Regions from separate parts of the Arthrobacter sp. D1-17 genome, predicted to be linked through region 1. Evidence: riboswitches for the same ligand, from Rfam matches in the RefSeq annotation. Region 1 holds a riboswitch; each other region holds the start of a gene.
The links. A riboswitch is a leader RNA that binds a small molecule or an ion and turns the genes downstream of it on or off. The one in region 1 is predicted to bind S-adenosylmethionine.
Positions count from the first base shown of each region.

Region 2: another riboswitch for S-adenosylmethionine. It lies ahead of metX (homoserine O-acetyltransferase MetX); the one in region 1 lies ahead of M1E01_RS01375 (DUF1737 domain-containing protein).
Region 3: another riboswitch for S-adenosylmethionine. It lies ahead of M1E01_RS07030 (aminotransferase class V-fold PLP-dependent enzyme); the one in region 1 lies ahead of M1E01_RS01375 (DUF1737 domain-containing protein).

Region 1 covers NZ_CP096382.1:300,922-311,076, forward strand. The annotation lists gene M1E01_RS01355 (glutamate--cysteine ligase 2) at 1-578, shown strand, start outside; gene M1E01_RS01360 (DUF1905 domain-containing protein) at 853-1,158, shown strand; gene M1E01_RS01365 (O-succinylhomoserine sulfhydrylase) at 1,168-2,376, opposite strand; gene M1E01_RS01370 (rhodanese-like domain-containing protein) at 2,377-2,787, opposite strand; gene M1E01_RS01375 (DUF1737 domain-containing protein) at 2,784-3,092, opposite strand; SAM riboswitch class IV at 3,106-3,219, opposite strand; gene M1E01_RS01380 (NtaA/DmoA family FMN-dependent monooxygenase) at 3,407-4,702, shown strand; gene M1E01_RS01385 (aromatic amino acid ammonia-lyase) at 4,790-6,376, shown strand; gene M1E01_RS01390 (PLP-dependent cysteine synthase family protein) at 6,400-7,437, shown strand; gene M1E01_RS01395 (EAL domain-containing protein) at 7,448-8,533, opposite strand; gene M1E01_RS01400 (hypothetical protein) at 8,678-8,815, opposite strand; gene M1E01_RS01405 (aminodeoxychorismate lyase) at 8,945-9,874, opposite strand; gene cls (cardiolipin synthase) at 9,966-10,155, shown strand, end outside.
Region 2 covers NZ_CP096382.1:2,867,466-2,877,620, reverse strand. The annotation lists gene M1E01_RS13425 (NAD(P)/FAD-dependent oxidoreductase) at 1-83, shown strand, start outside; gene M1E01_RS13420 (amidohydrolase family protein) at 95-1,306, shown strand; gene M1E01_RS13415 (DeoR/GlpR family DNA-binding transcription regulator) at 1,399-2,208, shown strand; gene M1E01_RS13410 (CPBP family intramembrane glutamic endopeptidase) at 2,279-3,061, shown strand; gene M1E01_RS13405 (VOC family protein) at 3,178-3,816, opposite strand; SAM riboswitch class IV at 4,005-4,119, shown strand; gene metX (homoserine O-acetyltransferase MetX) at 4,132-5,277, shown strand; gene M1E01_RS13395 (MFS transporter) at 5,506-6,888, shown strand; gene M1E01_RS13390 (zinc-dependent alcohol dehydrogenase family protein) at 7,033-8,151, shown strand; gene M1E01_RS13385 (LysR family transcriptional regulator) at 8,163-9,062, opposite strand; gene mmsB (3-hydroxyisobutyrate dehydrogenase) at 9,201-10,103, shown strand.
Region 3 covers NZ_CP096382.1:1,503,159-1,513,313, forward strand. The annotation lists gene M1E01_RS07005 (hypothetical protein) at 255-617, opposite strand; gene M1E01_RS07010 (fluoride efflux transporter FluC) at 666-1,034, opposite strand; gene M1E01_RS07015 (fluoride efflux transporter FluC) at 1,040-1,486, opposite strand; gene M1E01_RS07020 (metal-dependent transcriptional regulator) at 1,619-2,335, opposite strand; gene M1E01_RS07025 (class I SAM-dependent methyltransferase) at 2,332-3,117, opposite strand; gene M1E01_RS07030 (aminotransferase class V-fold PLP-dependent enzyme) at 3,222-4,625, opposite strand; SAM riboswitch class IV at 4,661-4,774, opposite strand; gene hisN (histidinol-phosphatase) at 4,945-5,757, opposite strand; gene rsgA (ribosome small subunit-dependent GTPase A) at 5,823-6,938, opposite strand; gene aroA (3-phosphoshikimate 1-carboxyvinyltransferase) at 6,922-8,313, opposite strand; gene M1E01_RS07050 (DoxX family protein) at 8,320-8,868, opposite strand; gene M1E01_RS07055 (sigma-70 family RNA polymerase sigma factor) at 9,317-10,042, shown strand; gene rsrA (mycothiol system anti-sigma-R factor) at 10,039-10,155, shown strand, end outside.

The DNA of each region.
Region 1 (10,155 bases):
TGGAGAGCGGCGTCATGCTGGACGAAGGGATGATCTATTTCGACGCCCGGCTCTCCCGCAACCATCCCACAGTCGAGGTCCGGGTGGCCGATGTCTGCCTCCGCGCTGAGGATGCGGCCCTCATAGCCGTTCTGGTACGCGCCCTCGTGGAAACTGCGGTACGGGAATGGCGTGCAGGGGTCGAGCCTTGCCCCGTTCCTACCGTTCTCCTGCGGATGGCATCCTGGCAGGCGAGTAAATTCGGTCTGTGCGGCGAGCTGCTGGACTTCGGCAGTTTCCGCCCGGCGCCTGCCGCCGACGTGGTGAATTCCCTGGTGGACTACGTCGAACCCGTGCTGGCCGAGCAGGGTGAAGTTGAACTTGTGCGCAACGGGATCGCCGCAGTCTTTGAGCGCGGCACCGGGGCTGAGGAGCAGCGGCGCGTCCGGCAGGTTGTGACTGAGAAAGCATCGCCCGACGACGGCGGGCTGGGTGCCGTCGTCGCGCACGCTGTGCGGGCCACCATGCGGGGAACGGGCAGCGACCCGGAGGCGGATCCCGCTCCGGTGCCCGAGCTGGTGCACGTGCGCCAGTCCTGATCCCTGTCCCAGTTCCCGGGCCTAAAGCGCGAGCGGGCACTTAAGCACCGCCCGGAAGCGCGAGCGGGCACTTAAGCACCCAGTGCGCGACGGGTCTGGGGCCTCAACTGCCCGTTCGCGCCAGGAAGCGGGAAACCCACCAGCACTCGCATCGACGGGCACGTCGGTGGGCCGCCGGAGGCCTTCGGCACAGCTGCTGGTCGCTCCGCCGGTTCTTTAGTTTGGGCTTCTCACGAAATCCAACAAATCTCTGTGAGAGTGCCATACTCGGACCGTGGCGACTTGGTACTCATTCCGCGCAGAGGTGTGGCTTTACCCGGGCGAGGCAGGGTGGCACTTCCTGACGCTGCCCGTGGAGGTCGCCGAGGAAATCCGGGAGGAGTCCGCGGCGTTCCGGAAGGGGTTCGGGTCGGTGAAGGTTAGCGCCGAGGCCGGGGGCCAGTCCTGGCAGACCTCCCTGTTCCCCGACGCTCACAGCGGTTCCTATCTGCTGCCCGTAAAAAAATCCGTCCGGGCGGCTGCACAGCTTGCCGCCGGCGACGAGGTAGAGGTAAGGCTCACTGTCCAGGCCGAGCCCTGAGGATGGACCTCAGACCTGTTTGAGCGCCTGCTCGAGGTCCGCGATCAGGTCCTCCGGATCCTCCAGCCCCACTGACAGCCGCACCACGCCGTCGCTCAACCCGATGGCTGCCCGGCCCTCAGGACCCATGGCCCGGTGGGTTGTGGTGGCAGGGTGGGTGATGAGGGTCTTGGCGTCGCCGAGGTTGTTGGAGATGTCGATGATCTTCAGGGAGTCCAGCAGCGCAAAGGCGGCGTCCTTGCCTGACCGGCCGGCCGTCGTCGCGAGTTCCAGGGTGAGCACGGTGCCGCCGGCCTTCATCTGCTTCGCGGCGAGCCCGTACTGCGGGTGGGACTTGAGCAGCGGGTACTTGACCCAGCTGACGGCGGGCTGGCCCTCCAGCCATTCGGCCAGGCGCAGCGCCGTGGCCGACGAGTGGTTGACCCGCAGCGCCATGGTCTCAAGGCCCTTGGTGAGCACCCATGCGTTGAACGCCGAGAGGGCCGGGCCGGTGTGCCGCATGAGCTGCTTGACTGGCCCGTCGATGAACTCCTTGGTGCCCAGGATGGCGCCGCCCAGCACGCGGCCCTGGCCGTCGATGTGCTTGGTGCCTGAGTAGACCACCACATCCGCTCCGAGTTCGCCGCAGCGCTGCAGCAGCGGCGTGGCGAAGACGTTGTCGACGACGACTTTCGCGCCGGCGGCGTGGGCCAGTTCGCTGACCGCGGCGATGTCCACGATCTCCTGCATGGGGTTGGAGGGAGACTCGAAAAAGACGGCCGTCGCCGGGGTGGACAGGGCGTCCCGCCACTGCTCGAGGTCCGGCCCGTCCACGAAGACGGTTTCCACGCCCCAGCGCGGCAGGATTTCGTTCAAAATGACAAAGCAGGAGCCGAACAGCGACCGGGCAGCCACCACACGGTCTCCCGCTCCGAGCAGCGCGCCCAGGGCGGTGAACACCGCGGACATGCCCGAGGCGGTTGCGAAGCATGCCTCCGTTCCTTCGAGGAGGCGCAGACGCTCCTGGAAGGTGGCGACGGACGGGTTGCCGTAGCGGGAATAGACGAAGCGTTCGTCCTCGCCGGTGAATGCCCGCTCAGCTGCCGCCGCCGATTCGTAAACGAAGCCGGAGTTGAGGAAGATCGGCTCCGTGGTCTCCTGAAAGTTGGTGCGGTCCAGCCCGCCGCGTACGGCCTGGGTCTCGGGGCTCCAGCCGGCAGCATCCTGATTGAAGGACACTTAGATTTTTCCCAAATTGGTCGGCAGGCCGCGGTTCTTCCAGCCGTTCACGGTGCGCTCGCCATAGCGGTCCGGTTCGCCCTCAAACCCCTCAAGGACGTTGTAGGAGATGAAGCCCGCTTGGGTGGCGGCGATGGCTGCGGCGACGGAGCGCTGGCCGGAACGGCACAGGAACACGAGCTCCGTGCCCGGGTCCTCCGGCGCCTGCTGCCGGAGCTGCTCGATGAAGTGGGGGTTGGGGATGCCGCCGGGGAAGGTCCACTGGATGAACAGCGGGTCATTCTCGGTAGCCTTGGTTTCCGGGATGCCGATGTGGGCCCATTCGCCCTCGGTGCGCACGTCCACCAGGACGGCGCCTTCCTCGAGCTTTGCCCATGCCTCCTGCGGGGTGAGGTCGCCGGCGTAGCTCATGCGTGCCCCTCGAATGCTTCCGCGTCCAGGTTCTCGTCAGAGTCCAGCTGGTCTACTGCCGTGGCGAACGCAGCGTCGGCGGTGGCGACGGCGAGCGGGAGGATGACGGCCTGCGCCACGATCACGTCCCTGCCGTTGAAGGCGGCCGTAGGGCTGCCGTGCAGCACATAGCCTTCAGCCAGCGCCTGGGAAATGCGTTCACAGAAGGCACGGTTGTCCGGTCCTGTAATCAGGCGGTAGGCAAGCTTGTCCTCAGATGTACCCTGCTGGGATGGCAGGGTGATGCTGGCGGGGGCTTCCGTCATGACGGATCTCCTTCTCTCACGCTTGCAGCTCGAAGTGGTCGATATGCCGAGTATTCACCTGAGGCACCCCGCCGCGAGGGAGGGTTGCCGACCGGCCAGTCAGGGCTTGGTGCCGGTACTCATTACTCCCCCAAAAACTAACACCGACGACGGCGGCGCGCACCGGCGCCGTCGTCATGTTCCGTAACGCACGGAACAGCACCCTGCGGTTACAAAGCACCGGCCCGGGTGCATAATGACGGGAGATGAACCGCCGCAACGCCGGACGAAACCAGGCATCAGTGAATGAGTCGAACATCGCTGCAGTCGGACCCATGCTGCACTTTGGGTGGTTTGTGGGCCACGGGTTCGGGGTTCAGGGCTGGGGGACGCCGGGCTACGGGATCGGCTACGACTGGAAAAAACCGGCGCTGTACCAGCACGCCGTCCGGGAATTCGAGCGGGCCGGGCTGGACCTGTTCATCATCGAGGATTCCCTGACCGTGCCGGACACCTACGGTGGAACAGCCGAGGTGTCCTTGGCGCAGGCCTCCTTTGCGCCCAAGCACGATCCGCTGGCCCTCGTGCCCTACCTGCTGTCCGCCACGGAGCACCTGGGCATCGTTCCCACCGTCAGTGCGTCTTTTTACCCGCCGTTCACGGCGGCCCGGCTGCTGGCCACGCTGCAGCATTTCTCCAACTGCCGGCTCGGCTGGAATGTGGTGACCTCCGGCAGCGACCTCGCCGCCCAGAACTACGGGCTGGACCAGCAGATCGAGCACGACCTCCGCTATGAGAAGGCGGAGGAGTTTGTGGAGGTGGTACGGAAACTGTGGCGCAGCTGGGCACCGGACGCGATCAGTGAGGATTCCCGGGCCGGAATCTTCGCCGACTACACCAAGGTGCGCCCCATTCACCACAGCGGCCAATTCTTTAAGGTGCGCGGGCCGCTGAACACGGCGCCCCTGCCCGAGGAGCCCGTGCTGGTGCAGGCCGGGGCGTCGCCGCGGGGCAAAGCGTTCGCGGGAGGGAACGCGGACGTCGCTATTGCGCTCGCCCGCGGGGCAGACGGCATGAAGTCCTACCGCGACTCCATCCGGGCTGAGGCAGCCAGGGCAGGCCGGAACCCGGATGACGTCAAGGTGCTGTTCGTGCTCAAACCCACGGTCGTCGGTTCCACGGCGGAAGCAGAGGAACTGCGGACCGCGCGGAAGGAACTGACGCAGCGGGACATCGACAGCCAGCTCAACTCCATCTCCTACCTCTCCGTCATCGACTTCAAGCAGTTTGACCTGGACGAGCCGCTCCCAGAGCTGACCACCAACAGCAACCAGGGCACCCTGGAGCACTTCTCCAAAGCGGCCCCGCCCGGCTCCACCCTCCGCGAGATCCTGCAGGCACGCAGCGGCGGAGCCGGCGACAGCATCATTGGCACGGCCGGGGAAATCGCAGACTACCTGGCGGAAACCGGCGCAGCGGTGGGCGGCGACGGCTTCCTGTTTTCCGGCTTCGTGGATCCTGCCACCGTGCACGGAGTGCTGGACAAACTGGCACCGGAGCTGCGCCGGCGCAACCTGCTGCGGACAAGCTACGGCGACGGCGGCCTCCGCCGGAACCTGTTGGACTTCTAGTGCCATGCCAGTTCCAGTGCCATGACAGAGACCGGAGGACCCGAAGACCTGAAGCCGGGAACTGGAACCGGCACCTTCCTGTCCGGCATGTTCCTGATCGGCACGGCGCATGTGCGGGCTGCGGATGTGGCCAGGGCGGCGTCCGATCCCTCGGTCGAGGTTGTCCTGAGCGCCGACGCGCTGGACCTGATCAGCCTGTCCCGTGAAGTGGTGCAGGCCGCCATCGACTCCGGACACAGCGTGTACGGGCTCAACACACTGCTGGGCTCTGGCAGGGACACTGCTGTGGAGGAAGAGTCCATCCTCGACTATCAGGTTCAGGTGGTCCGGTACCACCACAGCGGAATCGGCGCCTTGCTTGCCCCGGAAGAACTCCGTGCCGTGATCCTGGCGCGGCTGATCGGCTTCACCCGCGGCGGCTCCGGTGTCCGCCCGGAAACGGCCCGTTTCTACGCCGAGCTGCTCAACCGTGGAGTGGTGCCCGCCGTCCCCCGCGCGGGCTCGGTGGGATCCTCCGACCTCACGCAGCTGGCCGCTGTTGCCGCCGTCGCCATCGGGGAAGGCCAGGCGCTGGCGCCCGACGGCAGCACCATTTCCGGCGCCGCGGCGCTCGCCGCGGCGGGACTGCAGCCGCTGGTGCTTGCGCCCGGCGAGGCCCTCGCCCTCGTTAGCGCCAACTCATATTCCATCGGCGCCGGAGCGCTGGCGCTCGGCCGCCTGCAGCAGCTGGCGGACCTTGCGGACACCGCCCTCGCGTTGTCGCTGGAGGCGACCGGAAGGTACGACGGCGGCGCGAACCTCAGTCCCTTTTCGCCGGCGGTGCAGTCGGCCAAGGCGGTAGACGGCCAGCGCATCGCGGCGGCGAACGTGCGGAACCTGGTACGGGGTGGCTGGCTCGAAGATCCCGATCGTCAGGCCTCCGTGCAGGATGCGCTGTCATTCCGTGCCGCACCGCAGACGCATGGAGCGTTCCGTGCCCAGGTCACAGCCCTCGCCGAAGCCCTTGAGGTGGAGCTGAACGGCCGCGGCGACAATCCGTTGACCGACCTGGACTCGGGTCGGATGATCTCCGGCGGGAATTTTCAGCCGATGCAGCTGGCGCTGGCCTTCGAGGCGCTGCGGCTGGGGCTGGCGCATCTGGGCATCAGCAGCGAGCGGCGCATCGCCAAGCTCTACCCGCCGCAGCGGCTCATCCGGCAACTGAACCTGGCGGCGGCCCGGAGCGGCATGCCTTTGGCTTTCGAGGAGCTGCCGGGCCTGCTGTGGTACTCCGCCGCCGGGCTGCTTGCCGAGCTGAAGTTCCTTGCCGCGCCGGCCACACTCGGTGCACCCACCCTCTCCGCCGACGTGGAGGACCACTCGACGCTGGCGCCGTTGGCGCTCCAGCAGCTGGACCGGTCGGTACAGGCCGCCGAAGAGCTGCTCGTCATCGAGGCCCTGACGGCGGCGTACCTGCTGGACCGGGCCCGGGAGGCGGAAACCGGAGGAAGGGGGTCCGGCGCCGAGGTGCGGCCGCTTGGCACGGGGACGGCCGCCGTCGTGGACTGCCTGTCCGGGCTTCTCACGGAGCACCTGCCGGCGGCAGTGCTGCTGGAGCGCGGACAAGAGGCGCTGCGGAAACTCCTGCCGAACCTGCCTGCGCTTCGGCTGGCGCCTCATGAAGAAAGTCACTGACGGGAAAGATCGGGCGGAGAGGCATGGGCATCACCACAGGCGGGAACCGACAGCCACGGCATACTGCCCCGGCCACTGATGGAGGGGTCGACGCCGAAGCGGTGCTGGCCCGCGTGGGCTCAACGCCCCTCGTGCCCCTGGAAACCCTCAGCCGGGGACTTCCCGGAACTGTCTTCGTGAAGCTGGAATCGGAGAACCCGGGCGGTTCCATCAAGGACCGGACGGCGCTGAGCATGGTGCGGTCGGCCGAGCGCAGCGGGGACCTGCAGCCAGGCGGCACCATCGTGGAAAGCACGTCGGGGAACACCGGGATCGGGCTGGCGCTGATCGGGGCCCTGACCGGGCATCCCGTGGTGGTGGTGACGGGGGATTCCATCTCATCCGAAAAACTCGAGGCGCTGCAGCGGTACGGGGCGCAGGTGGTGTTCACCGACTGGAGCGCGCCCTCGGACTCTCCGGCCAATGCAAGAGCTGTGGCCGCCCGCATCACGGCCGAGACTCCGGGCGCCTGGCGTCCCCTGCAGTTCGACAACCCGGCCAACCCGAGGGCGCACTACGAGGGGACCGCGCCGGAAATCTGGGACCAGACGGCAGGCAAAATCACGCATTTCGTGGCCGGGGTGGGCACGGGAGGAACCATCACCGGGAACGGGCGGTACCTGAAGGAGATGTCGGCCGGCCACGTGGAGGTGATCGGCGCCGATCCCTACGGCTCGGTGTACAGCGGCGGGCACCCGGGCAGGATCCTGGTGGACGGCGTGGGCAACTCCTGGCCAAAGCCCGACTGGCCAAAGGTCTTCGACCCGGGGCTGCTGGACAGGTTCCTCCGGATTCCGAACGACGAGGTGTACACAACCGTGCACCGGCTGCTCAACGAGGAGGGGTTGTCCCTCGGCCCGTCCTCGGGGCTGAGCGTGGCGGCAGCCCTCCGCGTGGCCAGGGCAGCCGCGCGTGGATCCGTGGTGGTGGCCATCGCGCCCGACACCGGACTGAACTACCTGAGCAAGGCGTTCAACCCGGACTGGCTTGCCGACAACCACATCCGCCTGGATGCGGACTAAAGCGGGCGCCTCAGGAGACCGGGCCGCGCGCGGCGGCTTCGTCCGAACGGATCCACGCAGTCCAGTCCAGCGGGTGCACCGACGGCCTGCCCAGGAGGTAGCCCTGGGCGGCGGCCATCCCGAGGGCCGTGACGGCCGTCAGTTCCGCAACAGTTTCCACGCCTTCTGCCGCGAGTTCGGCGCCAACGGACTGCGCCAGGGCTGCCATCGCGGCGCCCCGGAGCCGCTGGCCTTCCGAATGCTCGATGTTCTCGATGAAGCGGCGGTCCAGTTTGATGATGTCCGGCCGCAGTTCGAGGATCTGGTCGATGGACGTGAAGCCCGCACCAGCCCCGTCCACGGCAACCCTCAGCCCGCGGCGGCGGAGAGGCTGCAGGGATGCGGTCAACGGAGCGTACTGGTCGGCGGCTATTTGGCCGGTGAGCTCGATGACGAACCGGTCCATCGCCAGCTGGGAGTGTTCCAGCAGCCCCTGGATGCGGGGGTCCATGCACGTGGCCGGTGTGAGGTTCAGGGCGATGAAGAGGGGCTCGGGAACAGACTGGGCTGCGGTGAGCGCCCTGAGCAGGGCGGCTACCTCGAGATCCGTGCCGAGGCCGACGGACTCCGCTTCGCTGAACCAGTGATCCGCGCTGGCACCGTCATCGCTCACAAAGCGGGTCAAGGCTTCGACGCCGATGACGTAACCGTCGGGCAGCTGCCGCACCGGCTGGAAGGCCGTCATGAGCATCTTGTCCCCGAGGACCGCTTCGATTCTGTTTCTGCTGCGCCTGGTGAACGGAACCGGAACCGAGTCCATGTCGGTGGGGACCGGCTCCAGGGCGTCGTCCACCGCATTAACGATGGCCGTGACCGTACGGAGGTGTTCGAGGAGCACGAGCTCGGGATTGTCCGGATGGGACGTAGCCGCCTCGCGAAGGCGCGCGCGGCTCCAGGCGCTGTCCGGATCGGACTCAGCCAGGAGCAGATCGATAATTTCCTGGGCCTGCCAGCGCACGCTGATTTCACCCACGTCCCCCGGCAACGCTGCCTGGGCCCCCAAGCCCTTGGGTAGTGAGTCTAACAATGCAGGAAGGGAGGTTTCATCCCTGGACATCGGCTATTCCTTTGTGGCTACTCGTTCCGGCTGAGCCCGGGACACGGCCCTTCCCGCCACATCCCGGGGAATGAAGAGGTCAGGCCGTTCTAGAAGGGTACAACGGGGACCTGAAACTTGTCTGTCTTTTTTGGAACCGATATTTCACATGCGGGTTTTCGATGCCCGGGACATGTCCGGTTCGTTGCCGCTGTCGTCCTGCACCCACGCCGTGAAATCCGCTAACGACATGAAGCAGTAGTAGTCGCAGTACCTCAGGTTGTTTTTCTCTGCCTGGCTCATGCCGGTAATTCGTCACTGGCGGCGCGCCGGATGGTTCCGCGGATGGTTCTGGCAGCATTTCTGCCAGCCTTTCCTGCGGCCGGAGGCCGGCGAAACGAAACGCCCTGTCGTGTTACTCCATTCCGCGTGTTACTCGATCCCGGCGAACAGCTCAGCCAGTTCCCCGGTCAGCTGCTTCCGTAGAGCCGGCGTGCCGATCTCTTTTCCATCGATCGAATTTACGGGCGCCAGCAGGCGGATGCTGGAAATCAGCCACACCGCGTCGGCGTCGAGCAGGTCCTGCGGTTCGAGGGGACCGTATCCCAACTCCCAGCCGGCCGCCTTGGCGGCTGCGAACAGTGCCCCCTGCGAGGTGCCCGGGAGGATGCCGCTGTCCAGCTGTGGCGTGATGAGGCGCTTGACCCTGGTGCCGTTGGACTCCTCGACGTGCGCCAGCAAAACTGTTGACGTCGGGCCCTCCAGCACCCGGCCATCAGACGAGGTGAAGATGACGTCGTCGGCGCCCTGCTTGTGGGCATGGCGGAGGGCAGCCATGTTCACCGCGTAGGAGAGGGTCTTGGCGCCGAGCAGGAGCCACGGTGCGCGCTCGCCGACGGTGCTGTCATAGCCGCGGTCCAGCAGAATGACGTCGATGCCGGCTTCGCGCTGCCGGCGGCCGGCTGCCCCGACCGGCGAAACCTGCACCCAGCACGTGGGCCGTTCGGCGCCTTCGACGCCGCGCGTAACCAGGAGTTTGACCACGCACTCGTCCTCTTCACGGGAAGCCGGCGGGTAATCGGACCGGAACGCCGCGACGCCCGTCGCGATCGCCCGCTGCCAGACTTCCCGGTTCGAGATGTCGAGGTCGAGGGCACGTGCAGAGCCGGCCAGCCGGTCCAGGTGCGCCTCGAGCTTCCGGGTACGGCCGGCCACCGCCAGCATGGACTCGAAGACGCCGTCACCCCGGGTGGCGCCCAGGTCGGTGGCCATCAGCTGCGGCTGGGTGGGGTCGGCAATCCGGCCGTATTCGTAGTCCGGGTCAAGGAAGACCAGCACGGTGGCGGAGGCAGGAGCAGTCATGCCTCCAGCTTAGTGGGGACTGTCCCCGATAGGCTGATCAGGACCGTCTTTCCGGAACGCCCGGGGGCTCGAAACAAGGGGGTTTGCGCCTGTGCTGTGGCCATTTCCGCTTACGGAAACCCTGCCTACCTGGCTGGTTTTCGTCTTAGGCGCCGCGGACTTCATTATCCGTGTCCTTGCACTGGGCATCATCCCCGGCAACCGCAGGCCCACCACTGCCATGGCCTGGCTCCTGGGGATCTTCTTCATACCCGTCATCGGCCTGATCCTTTTCCTGCTGT
Region 2 (10,155 bases), 1.6 Mb from region 1:
GCTTGGGATCTGATCCGGGAAGCAGTCCGGAATCCCGGACGGCAGACGCTCTGGCTGCGACGCGCTGGTCCATCCGGCGCTGAAGAATGGAGCCATGAGCATCCTTCTTACCAACGTCGGCGAATTGATGACCCAGGACCGGGAGCAGCGAATTCTTCGGAACGCCGCCCTCGTGATCGAGGGGGAACGGATCGCGTGGCTGGGACCCGTTGAGGAGGCTCCGGCAGCAGACGAGGTTTTCGACGCCGGCGGCCGGGCGCTCCTGCCAGGCTGGGTGGATTCCCACACCCACCTGATCTTCGCGGGCGACCGCACCGCCGAGTTTGAGGCCCGGATGGCGGGGGAGGAGTACAGTGCGGGCGGCATCGCCGTCACCACGAAGGCAACGCGCAGCACGGGGGACTATGACCTGACGCGGCTTGCGCTGGGCCGGGTGGCGGAGGCGGTGTCGCAGGGCACCACCTACCTGGAAACCAAGACCGGGTACGGCTTGGACGTGGAGCAGGAAGCTCGGAGTGCACGGATCGCGGCCACGGTGGCAGACGAAGTCACCTACCTCGGCGCACACCTGGTGCCCGCCGGCGTGGACGCTGACGTTTACACAGATCTCGTCTGCGGCCCGATGCTGGATGCCGTCCGCCCCTATGCCTCGTGGGCTGACGTGTTCTGCGAGCGGGGAGCCTTTACCGAAGCACAGTCGCGGCGGGTTCTGCAGGCGTGCCGCGACGCTGGCCTCGGGCTGCGCGTCCACGGCAACCAGCTGGGCCCCGGGCCGGGAGTCCGCCTCGCTGCAGAGTTCGGTGCCGCCAGCGTGGACCATGTGAACTACCTGTCCGGCGAGGATGTCGATGCCCTGTCGGCCAGCTGGTCCGGCTGGGACGCGGCGGCGGGTTCCGGTGTACGCGGCACCGTGGCGACCTGCCTGCCGGCCTGCGATCTGTCCACCCGCCAGCCCCTCGCACCGGCGCGGCGCCTTTTGGATGCCGGCGTCCCGGTTGCGCTCGCCTCTAACTGCAACCCCGGAACGTCCTACACGAGTTCCATGGCATACTGTGTGACCACCGCTGTGCTGCAGATGGGACTCAGCGTCCACGAAGCCGTCCGCGCGGCGACGTACGGGGGCGCCCTCGCCCTGGGGCGCGAGGCCGGGAACGACGTCGACGGCGAGCGGGCGGTAGGGTCGGTCGCCGTCGGGCACCGGGCTGACCTGCATCTGCTCAATGCCCCGTCAGCCACGCACCTTGCCTACCGGCCCGGAATGCCGCTCACGCACGCCGTGTGGCGGGCGGGAGTCCGCGCCCGCTAGCCGATAGAACTGGCGCTATGTGATTTTTTAGGGTCTGTTAGAATCAGAAAACGTCATTTTGTTGACGTTCGGATCCTCGAAAGGCCCATGCATTGACCCGCACCGACCGTCTGACGGCAATACTGGACCTCCTTGCCGAAACGGGGCAGGTTGAGGTGGAGGAAATCGTCACACGGCTAGGGGTTTCGCCCGCCACCGCCCGGCGCGACCTGGACAGCCTGGCCAAGCGGCGGCTGCTAACCCGCACCCGGGGAGGGGCCACCACCGGAGCACTGGCCTACGACCTTCCTGGGCGGTACAACCGGGACGACCACGCGGCTGCCAAACAGCAGATTGCACTGGCGGCGTCGGCACTGATCTCCCCGGGCATGGTTATCGGACTCTGCGGCGGCACCACCAGCACGGCCCTCGCCCAGATCCTGGCGACGCGTGAGGACATCAATGCGCCCTCCAACCAGCCCACGCTCACGGTGGTCACCAATGCCATCAACATTGCCGGCCAACTGGCGGTGCGGCCGAACATCAAGGTCATGGTGACGGGCGGCGTCCTGAACCCGCGCTCCTATGAGCTGGTGGGGCCCTACACGGACATCATCATGCAGCGGGTAGTGCTGGATATCGCCTTCATCGGTGTGAACGGCATCGATCCGGTGGTGGGGCCCACCAACACTGGGGAGGGCGAAGCCTCGGTCAACGCACTGCTCGCCAGCCGCGCCAGCATGTCCTACGTCCTAGCCGACTCCTCCAAAGTGGGACGCCGCGCCTTCGCCACGATGGACGGCTATGAATTCACCCGGCTGATCACCGATTCCGGTATCTCGCCTGAGGACAAGGCCGCCTTCGAAGCAATCGGCACGGAAGTTATCGTAGCGCCGGAAACGCCACGGACCCGGCTGGCTTAATTCGGCCGGCGGACGCAGGCGGAGCGTGCTTCAACAGGAAAGTACGAGCAACTGAAGGCAAGATAGGAACATGCTGGTTCCCTCCCGCCGTCGTCTGCGGATCGAAGTCTGGATCGTCCTGGGGCTGTCACTGGGGCAGTCAGCGGTGTACTCAGTAGTGCAGCTGCTGGACAAGATGACCCGGGCACCCCTGGCCGAGGGCACCTCCACGCTGAACCGTTCCCAAAGCACCCGCGAGTATTTCGACCTGACGTACCAGCTCCTGGACATCATCTTCGCGCTGGTGCCGGTCCTGCTTGTCATCTACTTCATGACCGAGCAGAGGCAAACGAAAACCGGAACGGGCTATGAGAGCGGCTCGGCATTCCACAGGCTGGGTTTCGATCTTGCCCGCCCCGGACGGGATCTGCTGCAAGGGCTGGGCCTGGCGGCCCTGATTGGCATTCCTTCCCTGGGCCTGTATGCGGCAGGGCGCGCGCTGGGCATCACCACAGCCATTATCCCCAGCGCCCTGGACGCCTACTGGTGGACCATCCCGGTCCTGATCCTTTCGGCCATGCGGCATGCCATCGTGGAGGAAGTCATTGTGGTGGGCTATCTGCTGGACCGCTTCGGAAAGTTCGGCTGGTCCCTTCCGTTGGCCATCTTCGCCAGTTCCATGCTCCGCGGCAGCTACCACTTGTATCAGGGCTTCGGGCCGTTCATCGGCAACGCGGTCATGGGCGTGCTCTTCGCCTGGATCTACACCAGGACGCGCAGGGTGATGCCGCTCGTTGTGGCGCACGCCCTGCTGGACATCGTGGCCTTTGTTGGCTTCAGCCTGTTTGGAAAAGCCGTCGGACTGGGCCAGTAAATGATTCGGCCGCCATCGGCGGGTGGCGACGTTGGCACCCGCTGATGGCGGCCGAAGTGTGGTGGCAGCAAGCTGCCAGGCTTCCGGGATGGTTACTGCATCAGACAGTTACTGCATCAGATAGTCACAGCGCCGGCGGCGGTTTCGAACGTGACCGACAGGATGCCAGGGGTTCCGTGCGGAGCCACCCAGTTCACCGCCACGTCCTCGAGGGGCCTTTCCACGGGCTCGCCGAGCCATTCCGTGACACGTTCGGCCGAGCCGGCGATGGTAAGGCTGGACATCTTGACGTTGCTGTCATAGGCGTTGGACGGGTGCAGCGAGGGGTCGCCTTCCCACTTCAGCATGTACGGGACCTGCGGGTCCGCAATGAGCCCCAAAATCCCGATTTGCTTCCAGATGAGTTCGCGGCCGTCGGGGAACTTGCGGTTGCCATTGACGGCGGCGCGTCCGAGACGCTCCTCAAATGGGGCAAGGTCGTCCACTTCGACGCACCAGCCCATCCAGCCGCCGCCGGCGGCCGAGCGGGCCCGCACAGCCTGACCGAAAGGCGCCTTGTCCGACGCCGGGTGGTCCAGGACCTCCACGACCTCAAGGTATTTGTGCCCGGCGAGCGGGATAATCATGTTTCGGGTCCCGAAACGGGGGTGTACTCCACCCTTTACGGCTTCAACGCCGAGGGCGGACGCGATACGTTCAGTGGTGGCAGCCAGGCCATCGTGTTCACAGGCGTAAGAGACGTGATCCATGCGCATGCCCTCATCTTGGCATCTTGTGACGCGGCTCTCAGCTAAGGGTTGCCTAACACCCGTTGAAGCCCTTACGAAGCGTGGATTCCAGTGGTCCTTCCGTGCCGCACCTACCCCTGGAGCTTCGGTTCAGGGAGTCACATAGGCGTCATAATCTTCGCGAAGGCGGCCGCCCGTTTCGTAAGCTGGTTCAAGGTCATGAGTGCCAGCAACAGCCCCGGCTTGCTGGCCGGCAACCCTCCTTCCGCGGCGGGGTGCCCCGGGTGAAGACCTGGCCCGCGGTCAACTGGCGGCAGGCAAGCGCGTAGAAGAGGTATCCCAATGACGATCTCGGCAACCCGTACCGACGCGTCTGGCAGCACTATTTCGGAGGGGTCTGCACTCGACGGCACGCTCCGGTACGCAAACATCGGCAGCCTCAAGCTGGAGGCCGGCGGCTTTCTCCCGGAGGTCACCCTTGCCTACGAAACCTGGGGGACACTTAACGCAGACGGCTCCAACGCCATCCTGGTGGAGCATGCCCTCACCGGGGACACCCATGTGACTCGCGGCCAGGCAGGTGCTGAAGAAGGCTGGTGGGAGCAGCTGGCGGGCCCGGGCGCACCGGCGGACACCAACAAATTTTTCGTGGTCTCCATTAACATCTTGGGCGGCTGCTACGGATCCACCGGGCCGTCGTCGGAAGCTCCAGACGGCAAGCCGTGGGGATCCCGGTTCCCCCTGGTGACCCTCCGCGATTCCACAGCTGCCGAAGCGCGCCTGGCAGACCAGCTGGGCATCAGCAGCTGGTTCGCGGTCCTGGGTGGTTCCATGGGCGGCGCCCGGGCGCTGGAGTGGGCGGTCAGCTACCCGGACCGGGTTCGGCGTTGCGGCGTAATTTCCGTGGGTGCGAGCAGCACGGCCGAACAGATTGCCTTTGCGCAGGCCCAGACCCTCGCCATCCGCCAGGATCCCAACTTCAACGGCGGCGACTATTACGGGGGGCCGCTGCCTGAGGCCGGCCTGGCGCTCGCCCGCCGGATCGCCCACATTACGTACCGTTCGGCGCACGAGCTGGACTTCCGCTTTGGCCGGAACGCCCAGGGCAACGAATCCCCGCTTCAGGCTGATGCCCTCGGAGCCCGGGGCCGGTACCAGGTGGAAAGCTACCTGGACCACCAGGGGCACAAGCTGGTCCGCCGCTTCGATGCCAACAGCTACATTGCCCTGACCGAAGCTCTCATGAGCCATGACATCTGCCGCGGACGGGGGACGCTGAAGGAAGCGTTGGCCCGCACGACCGCCGATTTTTTTGTCGCCGCCGTCGATTCCGACCGGCTCTACTTCCCGTCGCAGTCCTGTGCGCTCGCCGAGGCCCTGCCCGGGGATGTGGACGTGCACGTCATTGAAGCCCCCATCGGCCATGACGGCTTCCTGACGGAGATCGGGCAGCTCAATGAGCAGCTGCGCGCACACCTGTTGGACTGACCACCGGCCGTGCGCTTTTGAACGGGGCCTAACACGCCCCTACTGGCGGGTAGGGGAACGCGCTGGTGTGCATTTTTGCAGATGCGTTCTGCACTAATTGTCGTTGAGCCTGCCGGCAATTGCAGACCATACTCATGTGAATCGGTGTTTCGTGGTGTACCTCACACGCGTTCGCCAAAGACTGGTCCCAGTGGTGTCGCGTCGACGAAGACGCCTAAGGAGTGATACATGAGTACGGAAAACTCCGCCGCAAGGCGCGTAGAGGAAACCGATATTAAGGCCTCGGGCCTGAGGAAAGTCGTCACGGCCTCCATGGCCGGCACGGTGGTTGAGTGGTATGAGTTCTTCCTCTATGCCTCTGCAGCAACCCTGGTGTTCGGCAAGATGTTCTTCCCCAATTCGGGCACGGAACTGGACGGCATCATCGCCGCATTCGTGACCTACGCGGTGGGGTTCGTGGCCCGTCCCATCGGCGGCATCGTCTTCGGCCACTTCGGGGACAAGTTCGGCCGCAAGCAGCTGCTGCAGCTGAGCATCATCCTGGTGGGCGTCGCCACCTTCCTCATGGGCTGCCTGCCCACGTTTGCGCAAATCGGCTACTGGGCTCCGGCGCTGCTGGTCTTCCTGCGCTTCGTTCAGGGCTTCGCCGTCGGCGGGGAATGGGGCGGCGCCGTGCTGCTCGTTGCCGAGCACAGCCCCAACAAGTCCCGCGGTTTCTGGTCCAGCTGGCCGCAGTCCGCCGTTCCCATGGGTAACCTCCTGGCGACCGGCGTGCTGTTCACCCTGTCGTCCACGCTGTCCCAGGAAGCTTTCCTCGGCTGGGGCTGGCGTATCGCCTTCTGGCTGTCCGCAGTGATCGTGATCGTCGGTTACTACATCCGCACCAAGGTCCAGGACGCCCCGATCTTCATCGAGGCCCGCAAGGAAGTCACAGTCGAGAAGAAGGGCTACGGCGTGGCGGAAGTCTTCCGCCGCTACCCGCGCGGTGTCTTCACTGCCATGGGCCTGCGCTTTGCCGAGAACATCCTGTACTACCTCGTCGTGACATTCTCCATCACCTACCTGAAGGTCGTCGTCCAGACGGACACGTCCCGGATCCTCCTGCTGCTCCTGGTGGCGCACTTCATCCACTTCTGCGCCGTCCCGCTCGTCGGCAAGATGTCCGACGCCTTCGGCCGCCGACCCGTCTACATGGCAGGCGCCGTCCTCGGCGGGACCTGGGGCTTCTTCGCCTTCCCCATGATGGACACCGGAAACGACATCGTCATCCTGGCCGCTATCACAATTGGCCTGCTGTTCCACGCGCTTATGTATGCAGGGCAGCCCTCCATCATGGCCGAGATGTTCCCGACCCGGATGCGCTACTCGGGAGTTTCCCTGGGCTACCAGGTGACCTCGATCGTCGCCGGTTCGCTGGCACCGATCATCGCCACCGCACTGCTTAGCAACTTCAAGTCCTCCACTCCGGTGGCGCTGTACCTGCTCGGAGCCTGCATCGTGACCGCTGTCTCGGTATTCTTCCTCAAGGAAACCCGCGGCATCTCGCTCCACGACGTGGATGCCGCAGACGCCAAGGGCACCGCGGACCTTCTGGCGGCCGCCAAGAAATAGCGGCCAGGAGCCGGCATCACAGAAGTGGCGCAACGACCCAAGCGCCAGCACCTTATGCGACAAAACCGCAGACCAGCTGCCCGGACCCGCGACCACGCGGCCCGGGCAGTTGGCGTCGCACCTCAGGCGAAGTCAGGAATTGCAATGAAAGCAGCTGTCCTTTATTCCACCGTCGGCTCCGGAACCAGCTATGCGGAAGCACATCCGCTCCGTGTTGAGGAGCTGGACCGGCCGCAACCGCGTGCCGGGGAGCTCGGCATCGCCATCTCCTACTCAAGCCTGTGCCACTCGGACCTTTCTGTGGTGGACGGTTCCCGCGTCAGGCCGCTTCCCATGGCACTGGGACACGAGGCCGTCGGGCGCGTAGAAGCAGTCGGGGAGGGGGTCGAGGATGTCTCGGTGGGCGACCACGTTGTCCTGGTGTTCGTTCCGAGCTGCGGCGCGTGCCGTGCCTGCAAGGCCGGGCGGCCGGCGCTGTGCCACCGGGCGGCGGAAGTCAACGGCTCGGGTGACCTCCTGCACGGGGAGGCGCTGCTGCGCACGCCAACGGGGGAGCGGATCAACCACCACCTGGGGGTCTCTGCCTTCGCAGACTACGCCGTGGTTGCCCGCGAATCGGCAGTGGTCATTGACGACGACGTCCCCGACACGGTTGCGGCCATGTTCGGTTGCGCTGTACTCACCGGAATGGGTGCCGTCATGAACACCGCCGCGGTCCAGGCAGGGCAGTCTGTGGCCGTTTTCGGGTTGGGCGCCGTTGGCCTTTCCGCTGTCATGGCGGCCGCGCTTGCCGATGCATCCGCCGTGATCGCCATTGACCCGAACACGAGCAAGCATGAGCTCGCCCTGAAATGCGGGGCGACCGCCGTCGGCACGCCTGAGGACGCGGCCCGGCTGATTGCGGATGCCACCGGCGACGGTGTGGACACAGCCATCGAGGCAGTGGGATCCGCCCGGGTGATCGCGTCCTGCCTCGAGCACGTGACGCGTGGTGGGGCGGTGGTCTCGGTCGGCCTGCCGCATCCCTCCGCAGAGCTCACGGTGCCCGCCCTGCAGTTCGCCGGGGCCGGCAAGCGCCTGCTCGGCTCGTACATGGGCGATGCCGTGCCGGACCGGGACATCCCGCTGTACCTGAAGTATTGGCGGGAGGGCCGGCTGCCCGTTGGGCTGCTGCACACCGATACGCGGCCGCTGGCCGAGATCAACGAGGGCCTCGACGCGCTGGCCGCCGGTTACGTGGTGCGGCGGCTCTTCCGGGCCTGAGGTCCTTGGGCTCAGGCAGCCAGGAGACTCTGACGCCCGTCCGCCTCTTCCTTCAGCGCTGCGATCACGGCCTGCACCCGGGCGGAGCGCAGCGCCTCGGGCCGGGCCACCGCCCAAATCGGCACCTGGCGCTGGAAGTCGTCCGGGAGCACCGGAACGAACTCCGGATTTCCTGCCACCATGAAATTCGGGAGCAGCCCGATGCCCGCGCCTTGGCGCACTGCCTCGATCTGGGCAAAGACACTCGTGGCCTGAAAGCTGGACTTCGGCATCGGCAGCTGGGAAGAGCGGTGGCCAAGCTCCGCCACCTGAAGCGCCGATTCGACGTAAGAGACGAAGCCGTGCTGCCCCAGGCCGTCGAGCGTTTCCGGAAGCCCCCGCTCCGCGGCGTAGCCGGTGCTCGCGTAGAGCCTGAGGAAGTAGTTCGTCAGGAAGATCGGCTGCGCGTTGCTGACCTCGTTCCGGCCCACCACCACTTCAAGGTCCACCCCGGACCTGTTCTGGCTGACCTTGCGGGTGGCGCTGAGCATCTCCACATTCAGCAGCGGGTGCCGCTGCTGAATGTGGACCAACGCGGGCGTCACAAACTCGGCGCCGAAGCCGTCCGACGTGCTGATACGCACCAGTCCGGACAGGGCATCACATTCCTGGCCGATGGCGCCAGCCAGTGACCCCAGCGTTTCCTCAATCGCTTCAGCTGCGGCAACAGCTGACGTCCCCAACTCGGTGAGCTCCCACCCGTGGGGGCTGCGCTCCAGCGTGCGTCCGCCCAGCTGCTTGTCGAGGGCAAGGATCCGGCGCGAAATCGTGGTGTGCGTCGTGCCCAGCGTTTCGGCGACGGCGTTGAAGCGCCCCAGCCGGGCCACGGTCAGCAAAATTAGCAGGTCGTCCGGGCTGGGAAGCCGCTGCATGCGGTGCCTTTCTCTCATGTGCATTGGTGCACATACCGTCTGTGATTTTTTCCCTTGATTGCACTGTAGCAGGGTGTGATGGTGGACACAGACCTTCCGGCCGCCCTCGGCCGGATACACAGCAAAGGAGCTAACGCCATGGCAGTAGTCGGTTGGATCGGTTTGGGGAACATGGGCGGCTCCATGTCAGCGAACCTTGCAAAGGCCGGGCATGACGTACGGGGATTCGACCTCAATCCCGCCGCCGTCGCTGCGGCAGAGGCCGGCGGGGTAAAGCCCGTGCAGAGCATCGCGGAAGCGGTGGACGGTGCAGAGGTCGTGTTCACGATGCTTCCCAAGGGCGAGCACGCCAAGGCCGTTTACCTGGGTGAGGACGGACTGCTCGCGCACGCTGACACCTCGACCCTCCTCGTTGATTCCTCCACCATCGACATCGCCGCCGCCCGGGAACTGCACGACGCCGCTGCAGCAGCCGGCTTCCGCTTTGTCGACGCTCCAGTCTCAGGCGGCATGAGCGGTGCCAAGGCCGGAACCCTCACCTTCATGGTCGGCGGGGAAGCGGGTGCCGTGGCTGACGCCAGCCGCTACATCGAGCCGATGGCCTCCAATGTCATTCCCACCGGCGGCGCCACGACGGGCCAGGCAGCAAAGATCTGCAACAACCTGATGCTCCTGATCAACCTGGCCTCCACGGCCGAAGGTGCAGTCCTCGCGGACCGGCTCGGCCTCGACAAGAAGGTGTTCTGGGACATCGCCTCGGTCTCCTCCGGTGACAGCTGGGCCCTGCGAACCTGGTACCCCGTTCCGGGCGTGGTGCCCACCGCAGCCTCCAACAATGACTTTGCGCCCACATTCACCACTGAACTGGCGAACAAGGATATTGGGCTGGCCATCAGCGCTGCGGAGGACACCGGCACGCCCCTTGAGATCGGCAAGCATGTGCAGCAGCTGTACCAGCGGCTCATCGATGCCGGGGAAGCCGGCAAGGACTGCTCGATGATTATCAAACTCGTTGACGGTTCGCTCGATTCAGGGAGATAGCCAGCCGTCTCTGGTCCTGCCTGAGCAGCGCTCCAGTAGCCCCTACCAGCCC
Region 3 (10,155 bases), 1.2 Mb from region 1:
GACGCTTCTTCAGATGCGCCACGGGGTCCGCGGGGCCCTCGAGAGGCCCCTTGGCCTTTTTGTCCGCGCGTTTCTGTTTGATGGTCTTGCCCGCTTTTTTCTGCTGATGCGTATGTGGTGACTTGTCAGGCATGGCGCACTCCCTTGTACGAGGGGCAGGAGTGTGCCCCTCGTACGTAAAATTACGCCTGTTCAACCGGGAATGTAATGCCCGCGCCGCGCAACCGGCCGCGGGAGTCCAGAATGTCGGCTGGTCAGCCCTGAACGTCCGAGATGCCGATGAAACGGCTGCCAACGCCGTCGAATTCGCTGCGGATGAATCCCGGAGCGGGCGGAGGCACATCGGCCGGGCTGTGGTGGCTGCAGCTGACATAGGTGAACTCGGGCCACCATTTCTTGGGCCGCGCGGCTTCGGTGTAACCGCAGACCTCACAGCGCAGGTGTACCCAGACAGGCCTCTGCCCGGTACGGTTTTCCCTGGACTGCAGCAGCCACTGCGGGGGATTGTCCAGGATCTCGCCCAGCTCGGCCTCGGTCATCCTGCTGGGAATCCCGTGACGCTGTGCCATTTCCAGTGGTATATCGAGGGCAATAGCCGCATCACGTCTGCTTATCATCACAGTCCACCTTACGGTAACAGGGTATGGGAGCGCCCGCTGGCGGAGTCAACCGCCGCTCAGTGCGATCCCCGCTGCCGCGGCGGCGAGACCGGCCAGCAGGTTGACGCCGATGTTCAGTGCCGCCGCGCCGTAACGGGCTTCGCTCACCAGCCGCACGGTTGCGGTGGTCCAGGAACTGAAGGTTGTGAGCCCGCCGGCGAGACCGGTCGTGAGCGCGGCATGCCATTCGGCGCCGAGCGTGCTGCTCAGGCCGATGGAAAGTCCGATAATGAAGGACCCTGCGGCATTGACCGTCAGGGTGGCCCACGGCCAATGGCTGCGTGGCGTGGGCCGTCCCGCGAGCCAGCTGTCTGCGGCAAACCGCAGAAGTGCCCCGACAGTGCCGAACAGCCCCACGAGCAGCGGAACCACCAGAGAGGTCACGGCGTGCCCCCCTCGCCGGCGATCGCTTTGCCTGCCTTCCACCCCAAGGCTGCCGCACCGAGTCCCAGCAGGACTGACAGGAACAGGTAGGACATCCACGCGGCGTGGAATCCGCCACGCGCCAACTGGTCGACGGAGGCGACCAGGGCCGAAAACGTCGTGAAGGAACCGAGCAGCCCGGGACCAATGCCGGCCCGAAGCCAGAAGGCCGTTCGCGGGCGAGCGATCCAGACGGTTGTGAGCATGCCAAGGATGAAGCTTCCGGCCACATTGATGGTGAGCGTTGTCCATGGCACGCTGCCTGCCTGCTCCGGAAAGAGCACGCCGAGCCCGTATCGCAGTTCGCTCCCAAACAGTCCTCCCGCAGCAACGGCTGCCCAGGCCTTCCAAGTGCGTCTGCCAGGCTCCTTCACCGCTGCTGCGGCAGTTTCCGCAGCCTTCATGAGGCCGGAGCTTTCATAAGGCATGAACCAGCCATAGGGCATGTACCAGCCACAAGGCGTGAACCAGAGATACGGGCTGAACCAGCCATCCGGGATGAACCAGCCCCGGGAGGTGGTCCGGACGGACTGCGCTCATCCTGCGCTGGCCATGCGGCAGCCCGGATGAGCCGCGTCGCTGTGGACCCACAGCGCGGACGTGACTTCGTCGGCCAGGTCGAAGCTGCGCCTGTTCCCTGCAGGGCCGATGCGCACCATTAGTGCGCCGCCGAAGGGCCTGCGCCCCACGATTTCGACGTCGGAGTCCAGGTCAATCTGCTCGGCGGCAAGGTACCGCAGCAGGTCGGGGTTCTCGTCGCTGATCCGGGTAATCCTGCCGGTGTGACCGTCATCCAGCTCGCTCATCCGGTGCGCAAGCGGAACCTGCACGGTGCCGTCGGCGGATGGAATGGGGTCCCCATGAGGATCGCGGGTGGGATTGCCCAGCTTCGCTGCCATCCGCTCGATAAAGGTATCGGACACGGCATGCTCGAGGAGTTCGGCCTCATCATGCACCTCGTCCCAGCTATAGCCGAGGTCTTGAACCAGGTAAGTCTCGATGAGGCGGTGCCTGCGGACCATGGAAAGTGCGAGGCGCACTCCTTCAGGAGTGAGCGTGATGGCACTGTACGGCTTGTGCAGCACCAGCCCCTGGTCCTTGAGCTTGCGCACCATCTCCGAGACTGAGGAGTTGGCCACGCCAAGGCGCTGGGCGAGCTGCGTGGAGGTGATGGGCTTGTCCTGCCACTCCGTGAAAGAGTAGATGACCTTGACGTAGTCCTCGATGGAGGAGGATGGCGTGCTGGTCTTCACGGATCCAAGCCTACCCGGTGCGCGGATGGCCTCAGGGCCCGCCATGTCTGGGTGAGGTACGGCAGGTGCAGCAGCTCGCCCCCAGTGTGGCCCAGATGTTCGTGGAGATACCAGTCGAGGTTTGCAGTGACCTTGGCCCGCGTGGTCGCGCTGGCTCTGAGATAGTAGCTCCGCGACTTGGTGAGCTCGACAATGTCAGCCGTGGTCACCGGGTCCTCCCACCGGGTCAGGTGGCTTTCCAGACCGGTGAATTCGGGTCCCAGCGGCGGACGGAAGTGCGGCTTGTGGACGTCGCCGGCGTGCATGATGCGTGAGAGCCGGTGAACCCAGGGCACTGATGTGTCCAGCTGGTTCCAGATCAGGCCAAGAACGCCGCCGGGCCGCAGGATCCGGGCAATCTCGGTGCTGGCCCGCAACGGGTCGCACCAGTGCCAGGCCTGCGCCACGGTGACGACATCGAAGGCCGAGCCGGGCAGTCCCGTTTCCTCAGCTTTTCCCTCCAGAGTGTCCACCGTAGGGTAGGAGCTGCGCAGCTGCTCAAGCATATCGGCCGATGGGTCCACTGCAGTGACGCGCAGGCCGCGCTCCACGAGCAGGGCCGTGTACTTACCGGTTCCCGCTCCGATGTCTGCCGCGGTGCGGGCGCCGGCGGGGATGAGCCAGTCGGCCGATTGACCAGGATAACCGGGGCGGACACGGTGGTAATGCTCGCCGCCGTCCTGGAAGCTCAGTCCAAGTTCCTGCCGGCGCCCGTGGTCGAGTTTGGGGCCACCCCGTGCCACGCGCAGTCTCCTTAGGGCAGGGCCGAAAAATTTACCTTTCGAATCTACCGCAATCAGCTCACACTACGCAGCAGTCGCGGAAGTATGCGGTCCGGCGCGGAGGGCTAATCCTGGTTGCAGGGGGCCGCACCGGCGGTGCCGGGGGTGTTGGGTGCCCAGTGCGGGTAGGTGCGGGAGTCGTTGGCCGGGACCCAGCGGCCGGAATCCACCACGTAGTCCCAGCCGAGGCCGCTGCGGCGCAGCTGTTCGATGCCGGCGAGAAGGCGTTCTGCATCCTCGAGCCGGGAACCGACGCCGAAGCTTGCCCGCAGCGAGCCTGAGGGCAAGCCGAGGCGCTTCAGCAGCGGGTGGGCGCAGAAGCGGCCGTCGCGCAGCCCGACGCCGTGCTCGGCGGACAGGTAGGCTGCCACAAGTCCGGCATCATACCCTTCCACCGAGAAGTTGACCACGCCGATGGTGTCGTCCGGGTCGGTGTCGGCGAAGATCTGGTGGACCGTGACGCCCTCGATCCTCTGCAGGCCTTCCATCAGGAAGGAACGGATGGCGGCCTCATGGGCGTGCCAGCTCTCCTGGTCCAGGGCAGCGATGACTTGGGTGGCGCGGGCAAGGGTGGCTGCACCCAGGACGTTGGGTGAGCCGCCTTCGTGGCGTGCCGGACCGGTGGTCCAGCTGACGCCGTCGATCCGCGCTTCGCTGACGGCGCCGCCGCCGGCAAGGTGGGGCGTTCCGGCGTCGAGCCAGTCAGGGCGTCCGACGAGTACGCCGGAGCCGAACGGCGCGTAGAGCTTATGGCCTGAGAATGCGAGGTAATCGACGTCGTCAGCGGCAATGTCGATACGCCGGTGCGGGGCGAGCTGTGCGGCGTCCACCACGATCCGTGCGCCGAATTCGTGGGCAAGCGCCGCAAGGCGGCGGATCGGAAGGATTTCCCCGGTGACGTTCGAGGCACCTGTGACGGCGAGGAGGCTGACGTGGCCGTGCCGCAGTTCGGCCCGCAGGCTTTCAACGGTGTCCTCAAGGGAGTCGGAGGCCACGACGCTGCGGTGCGGAACACCCTGCCACGGCAGCAGGTTGGCATGGTGTTCGATGTCCAGATAAAGGACTTCGCCGGTGTGGTGGTGGTCTTCCACGGGCAGGCAGCCCGCCAGCAGATTCAGCGAATCCGTAGTGTTGCGCGTAAAGATAACAGAGTCGTCGGAGCGGCCGCCGACGAACTCACGGACGATGTTCCGGGCGTTCTCGTACACGGACGTGCTGATCTGCGATGCGTATCCGGCACCGCGGTGCACGCTGGCGTAGAACGGCAGGATCTCGTTGAGGTATGCGGAAACCACGGACAGCGCCGGGGCGGAGGCTCCGTAGTCCAGATTGGCGTAGCGCACGTGGCCGCCCTGGATCAGCGGGGCTTGGATCTCGGCGCCGGTGACTGCTGCCAGCGGCCGTCCGGCAGCGGCACAACGACCGTTGATCAGGCCGGCGGCGGTGGAAGGGAAGGTTGCAGTTGTCATGGGACCTCGCTAAGAAAAGGACCCCTGGTGACGGGGATCCGCGCTTGCCGTGTCCGTTCCGGATCGGCCTGGTCGTCACCCGGGGCACCCCACCGCGAATGGAGGGTTGCCGGCCAGCAAACCGGGGTTTTGCGCTGGCACTCGTGACCTGTAAAGAGCGTAGAACATCCGGCAGGCCGGCGAAAAAGACCAGCGCGAATGTTAAGCGGTTTGTTACGGCGTTCTTATTTTTCGCAATCAGCCGAACTTGCGACGGCGGCTGCCCACCCGAGCGGGCATCCGCCGTCGTGATATTCCAAAAAGTGGCTGTATCGCCGAACTAAAGCAGATCGTCCAGTTGCGGGTTAAGGCGCCTGAGGACTTCGGAATGAAGAATCGAGTTGGTGGCGAGCGCATTGCCGCCGAAGGGCCCGTCGGTTCCCTCCAGCGAGGTGAACCTGCCGCCGGCTTCGGTGACGATGGGAACCAGTGCGGCCATGTCGTACAGATTCAGTTCAGGCTCGCACGCGATGTCCACACAGCCTTCGGCGACCATGCAGTAGGACCAGAAATCACCGAAGGCACGGGTGCGCCAGACCTCCTCGGTGAGCGCGATGAAATCGTCCAGGTTTCCGCGCTCCTTCCAGCCGCCGAGGCTGGAGTAGGACAGCGACGCGTCCGAGAGCTTCGAGACGTTTGAAACCCTGAGCCGGGTGGCGGCTGCCAGGGAACGGCCCATGTAGGCTCCAGCGCCCTTGGCGGCCCACCAGCGTTTGCCGAGTGCCGGCGCGCTGACCAGGCCCACTACCGGTTCACCTTCATCAACGAGGGCGATCAGGGTGGCCCACACCGGCACTCCCCGCACGAAGTTCTTGGTCCCGTCGATGGGGTCGATAATCCAGCGCCGGGAGCCGTGCCCGGAACTGCCGAACTCCTCGCCGAGTACGGCGTCACGCGGCCGGGACCTGGACAGCTGGCCGCGGATTGACTCCTCTGCGGCTTTGTCTGCGTCCGTGACCGGGGTCAGATCGGGCTTGGTTTCGATCTGAAGGTCAAGGGCCTTAAACCGGCTCATGGTTTGGTCATCCACGGAATCCGCCAGGACATGGGCAAGGCGCAGATCATCGTTGTAGTTCGAAGCGGGTTGGCTCATGGTTCCAAACTACCGTCAAAGGACCACGGGGGCGGGGATGTCAGCATGCCGGAACCCGGAGAGGGTCAGCCGACGGTGCCGAGTTCCTTTGTTTCCTGTGCTTCCGCACGCGGATCAGTGCCCAGGAGCCGGCGTAGGGAGGCCAGCCGGGCGGGGCCGGACGGTCCGGCCCGCCCGGCCTCGACCCAGGCGTCCACGCCGCAGTTGACGGCACCAGCATCGTGCTTGCAGCCCCGTTCGCAGTTTTCAGTGCCGGGCTCAAGGTCGGGGAAAGAATGCAGGATTCGGTCAGGATCCACGTGGGCCAGCCCGAAGGACCGGATGCCGGGGGTGTCGATGATCCAGCTGCCGGGCGGTGCGTCCGCCAGTTTCAGCGCAAGGGCGGACGACGACGTGTGCCGGCCCCGCCCCGTGACGGCGTTAACGCCGCCGGTTGCCCGTTCGGCACCGGTCAGCGCGTTCACCATGGTCGACTTGCCGACGCCCGAGTGTCCCAGCATGACGGTGACCTTGCCGTCCAGATGCGCCCGAATCTGCGAGACGGCGTCCAGGTCGAGGCGGGCCGACAGCCCGTCGTCCGAGCGGGCGTCGATGCCCGAAGCCGCCGAGTCGGCCGTCCGGCTGATGATGACCGGGAAATCCAGGTGCCGGTAGTTGTCCAGGAGATCCGAGGGGTCTTTGACGTCCGCCTTGGTGATGAGCAGGAGGGGTTCGATGCCGGCGTCGTAAGCGGCCACCAGTGCACGGTCAATGAATCCGGTGCGTGGCTCGGGGTTCGCCGCGGCAACAACCACCACGAGCTGGTCCGCGTTGGCCACGACTGCCCGCTCGACCGGGTCCGTGTCATCGGCGCTCCGGCGCAGCAGCGTCTTCCGGTCCTGGATCTTCACGAGCCGGGCGAGGGTGTCCGGGGCTCCCGACACATCGCCCACAAGGGACACGAAGTCGCCGGCAACAACGGGGGAGCGGCGGAGCTCTCTGGCGCGGGCGGCGATGACGGTCCGTTCGTTTCCGGAGTCCTCGCCGACGACGGCCGTATACCGGCCGCGGTCAACGGTGATGATGCGTCCGGTCACGGCATCGTCGTGGCTGGGCCGGTCCTTGGTGCGCGGACGCGACCCCTTCTTGTTCGGCCGGATACGTACGTCGGATTCGTCCCAGGAGTCAGTCTTCCGTGCCACCGCTGGTCCCCGTAGCGCCGGCGTCTGTGGTACTGCCCTGCGCCAGCATGTCCGCCCACAGCTGCGGGAAGTCTGGCATGGTCTTGGCGGTGGTGCCGATGTCCTGTACCTGAACGCCCCTGACTGCCAGGCCCAGGATCGCCCCGGCAGTGGCCATCCGGTGGTCCGCGTAGCTGTGAACCACGCCGCCGTGGAGCTTGGCCGGGCGGATGATCAGGCCGTCGTCGGTCTCTTCTGCATCCCCGCCGAGGCGGTTGATTTCAGTGACCAGGGCTGCGAGCCGGTCAGTTTCGTGGCCGCGAAGATGCGCGATGCCGCTGAGCCGGGACGGTCCGTTGGCAAGAGCGCAGAGCGCTGCCACTGTTGGTGCCAGTTCGCTGGTTTCAGCGAACTCCGCCCCCTGGATCCCCGGGCCGCCTGTGACGGTGAGGGTGCCGCCGTCGAGCGTTACGGTGGCGCCCATGTCCGCCAGGATAGTCCGCCAGAGGTCGCCCACCTGCGTAGTGTGTTCCGGCCAGTCCGGAATGCGCACCGTCCCGCCGGAGGCCAGGGCAGCCGCCAGGAAGGGGCCGGCGTTGGAGAGGTCCTGCTCAATCCGTTCATCGAAGGCCCGGATGGGTCCCGGGCTCACAATCCAGTGGTTTGGGGTGGAATCGTCCACGTCCACACCGACGCCGCGCAGGACCGCCACAGTCATGTTGATGTGATCCAGGCTGGGCACGGAGGGACCTGCGTGTTCGAGATGCAGCCCTTCGGTGAAGCGTGCGCCCACCAGCAGCAGTGCAGAGACAAACTGCGATGATGCGCTTGCGTCGATGACCAGGTGCCCGCCCTGGACTTCGCCCGAGCCCTCCACTCGGAAGGGCAGCGAGGAGGGTGTCCCGTCGTCCTCGCCGCGGACGGTGACGCCGAGCCCAGTGAGGGCCTCGATGATGGTTCCCATCGGGCGCTCCCGGGCGTGGGGATCGCCGTCGAACACTGCCACGCCGTTACGGAGCGCCGCCAGAGGCGGCACGAAACGCATGACGGTGCCGGCCAAGCCGCAGTCGATGGCGGTGTCCGTTGCTTCCGCGGCAGCCTGGATCGGCGCCACTTCCAGGTCGGGGCCGAACGCTCCGTCGCCGGGTACTTCCCGGACCTCGGCGCCGAGCTGGCGCAGTGCACTGATCATCAGGGCCGAATCCCGCGAGTGGAGCGGTGCCCTGAGGCGGGATGGCCCGTCAGCCAGCGCGGCGAGCACGAGGTACCTGTTGGTCAGCGACTTCGAACCCGGGACGCGTACTGTCGCGTCGACGGGCTGCTCAGCGAACGGGGCAGGCCAGTGCGCAGCAGACCCGGCCTGGTCGGCTGAGGCTTCCGTGATGGATCCGGTCATTCCTGCTTATGCCCCCACTGCATGGTCTACGGCCTTGCGTACTGCCTTGTCGGCCTTGTGCAGCTTCTTCCCGGTAGTCTTCCGCGCGTCGGTGGCCAGGTGTGTGGCGGTCTTCCGGGCGTCCGCAGCCAGGTGCTCGGCACGCCAGGCCAGGCTCGGCTTGCCAGCCGTGTCGACCGAGGCCAGGAGTACGCCGCCGGTCAGGGTGACATTCTTGAGCAGCTGGTTGCGGCGGGCTTCCCGGCCTTGCTTGCTGCTGATGTCCGCGCTGCGGTACTCCACGAAGGCATTCAGGGCTGAGATGAGAGCCAAAAGGCTGGCCGACAGCCTGGCGAACTTGCCGGTAGCGAAAAGGATACCGGCGCCTACCTGGGTTCCGCCGATGACCCGGGCCAGGACCTTCTCATTGGTCTGGAAGGGAAGGGCATCGGCGGCGCGGCGCAGGAGGGGCGACAACTGTTCCGCAGTGTCGTCACTATTCCTGAGCTTGTCCACGCCCGCGAGGACGAAACTTGAAGCCAGCATCGGCCGGGCGAGAAAACGGACAAAGGACATGAATTTCCTCCTGGATGGACGAGCCGCGGTGACTGCGGCGGAGTCGGTTCTAGTCTTGCACTTTTGCGGAATATTTGCCCGCCGCACGCCGTTGTGCATTGCAGGTCCGGAGCGCCCTGGGACAGCGGCCCAGGCCGCCGCCTGATTCAAGCATGGCGTGCCGCTTCGGGCAGCCCCCCGTCACGCCCCGCCAGGGCGGCGCCGGGAACCGGTGCAATGCCGGAACCAGGGGCAGTGCGGAAAACGGAGTGGAGATGGAGCTTTGACGTTGGTAAAAGACGCTATGTACGCACGGGGACCGGTGGATGTCGCGGCCCTGGGGCAGTTTGAAGTGACGCCGGAGATGTCAACGCACGCGGGCTATGGTGCCGGATCCGGTCGCGCTGCAGGAAAGCCGGCGCCTGCCAACCCGTGGGCTGTTCCCGTCGTGACAGTAGACTTGAAAACAATGAGCACCGTGGATCCGGCCTTAGAGGCCTCGCAACAGGACGCCGGCGACGGCACCGAGGGCATCAGCACCTCGCAGGCAGGGGAGCCGGCGGAGGCAATTGATGTCGCCACCGAAAGCCCGGAAGCGCGCCGGGTTCGGTTCGAGCGCGACGCCATGCAGTATGTGGACCAGCTCTATTCAGCTGCCATGCGCATGGCACGCAACCCGTCGGACGCGGAGGATCTTGTGCAGGAGGCCTACACCAAGGCATTCTCGGCGTTCCACCAGTACAAGCCCGGGACCAACCTCAAGGCCTGGCTGTACCGCATCCTCACGAACACTTACATCAACCTCTACCGGAAGCGGCAGCGCGAGCCGCTGCAGTCAAACTCGGACACCATAGAGGACTGGCAGCTCGCACGGGCCGAATCGCACACGTCGAGCGGACTCCGTTCGGCCGAGGCGGAGGCGCTGGACCACCTGCCGGATTCCGACGTCAAGCGGGCGCTGCAGGAGATACCGGAGGAGTTCCGGCTGGCTGTTTACTTCGCAGACGTCGAGGGCTTCGCGTACAAGGAAATTTCAGACATCATGAACACCCCCATCGGCACGGTCATGTCGCGGCTCCACCGCGGCCGGAAAATGCTGCGGGACATGCTGGCGGATTACGCCGCTGAGCGGGGATTTAAAGCTGCCGACCCCCAGACGGCAGCAGAAGGCAACAAACAGGAGAACAGGAAATGAGCGACTGCCAGGGATTGGGCGATTGCGACGACGCCCGGATGCAACGCATCTACGAGTATCTTGATGGTGCATTGACCCGCAGTGACATTAGCGAGATAAAGCAGCATCTGGAC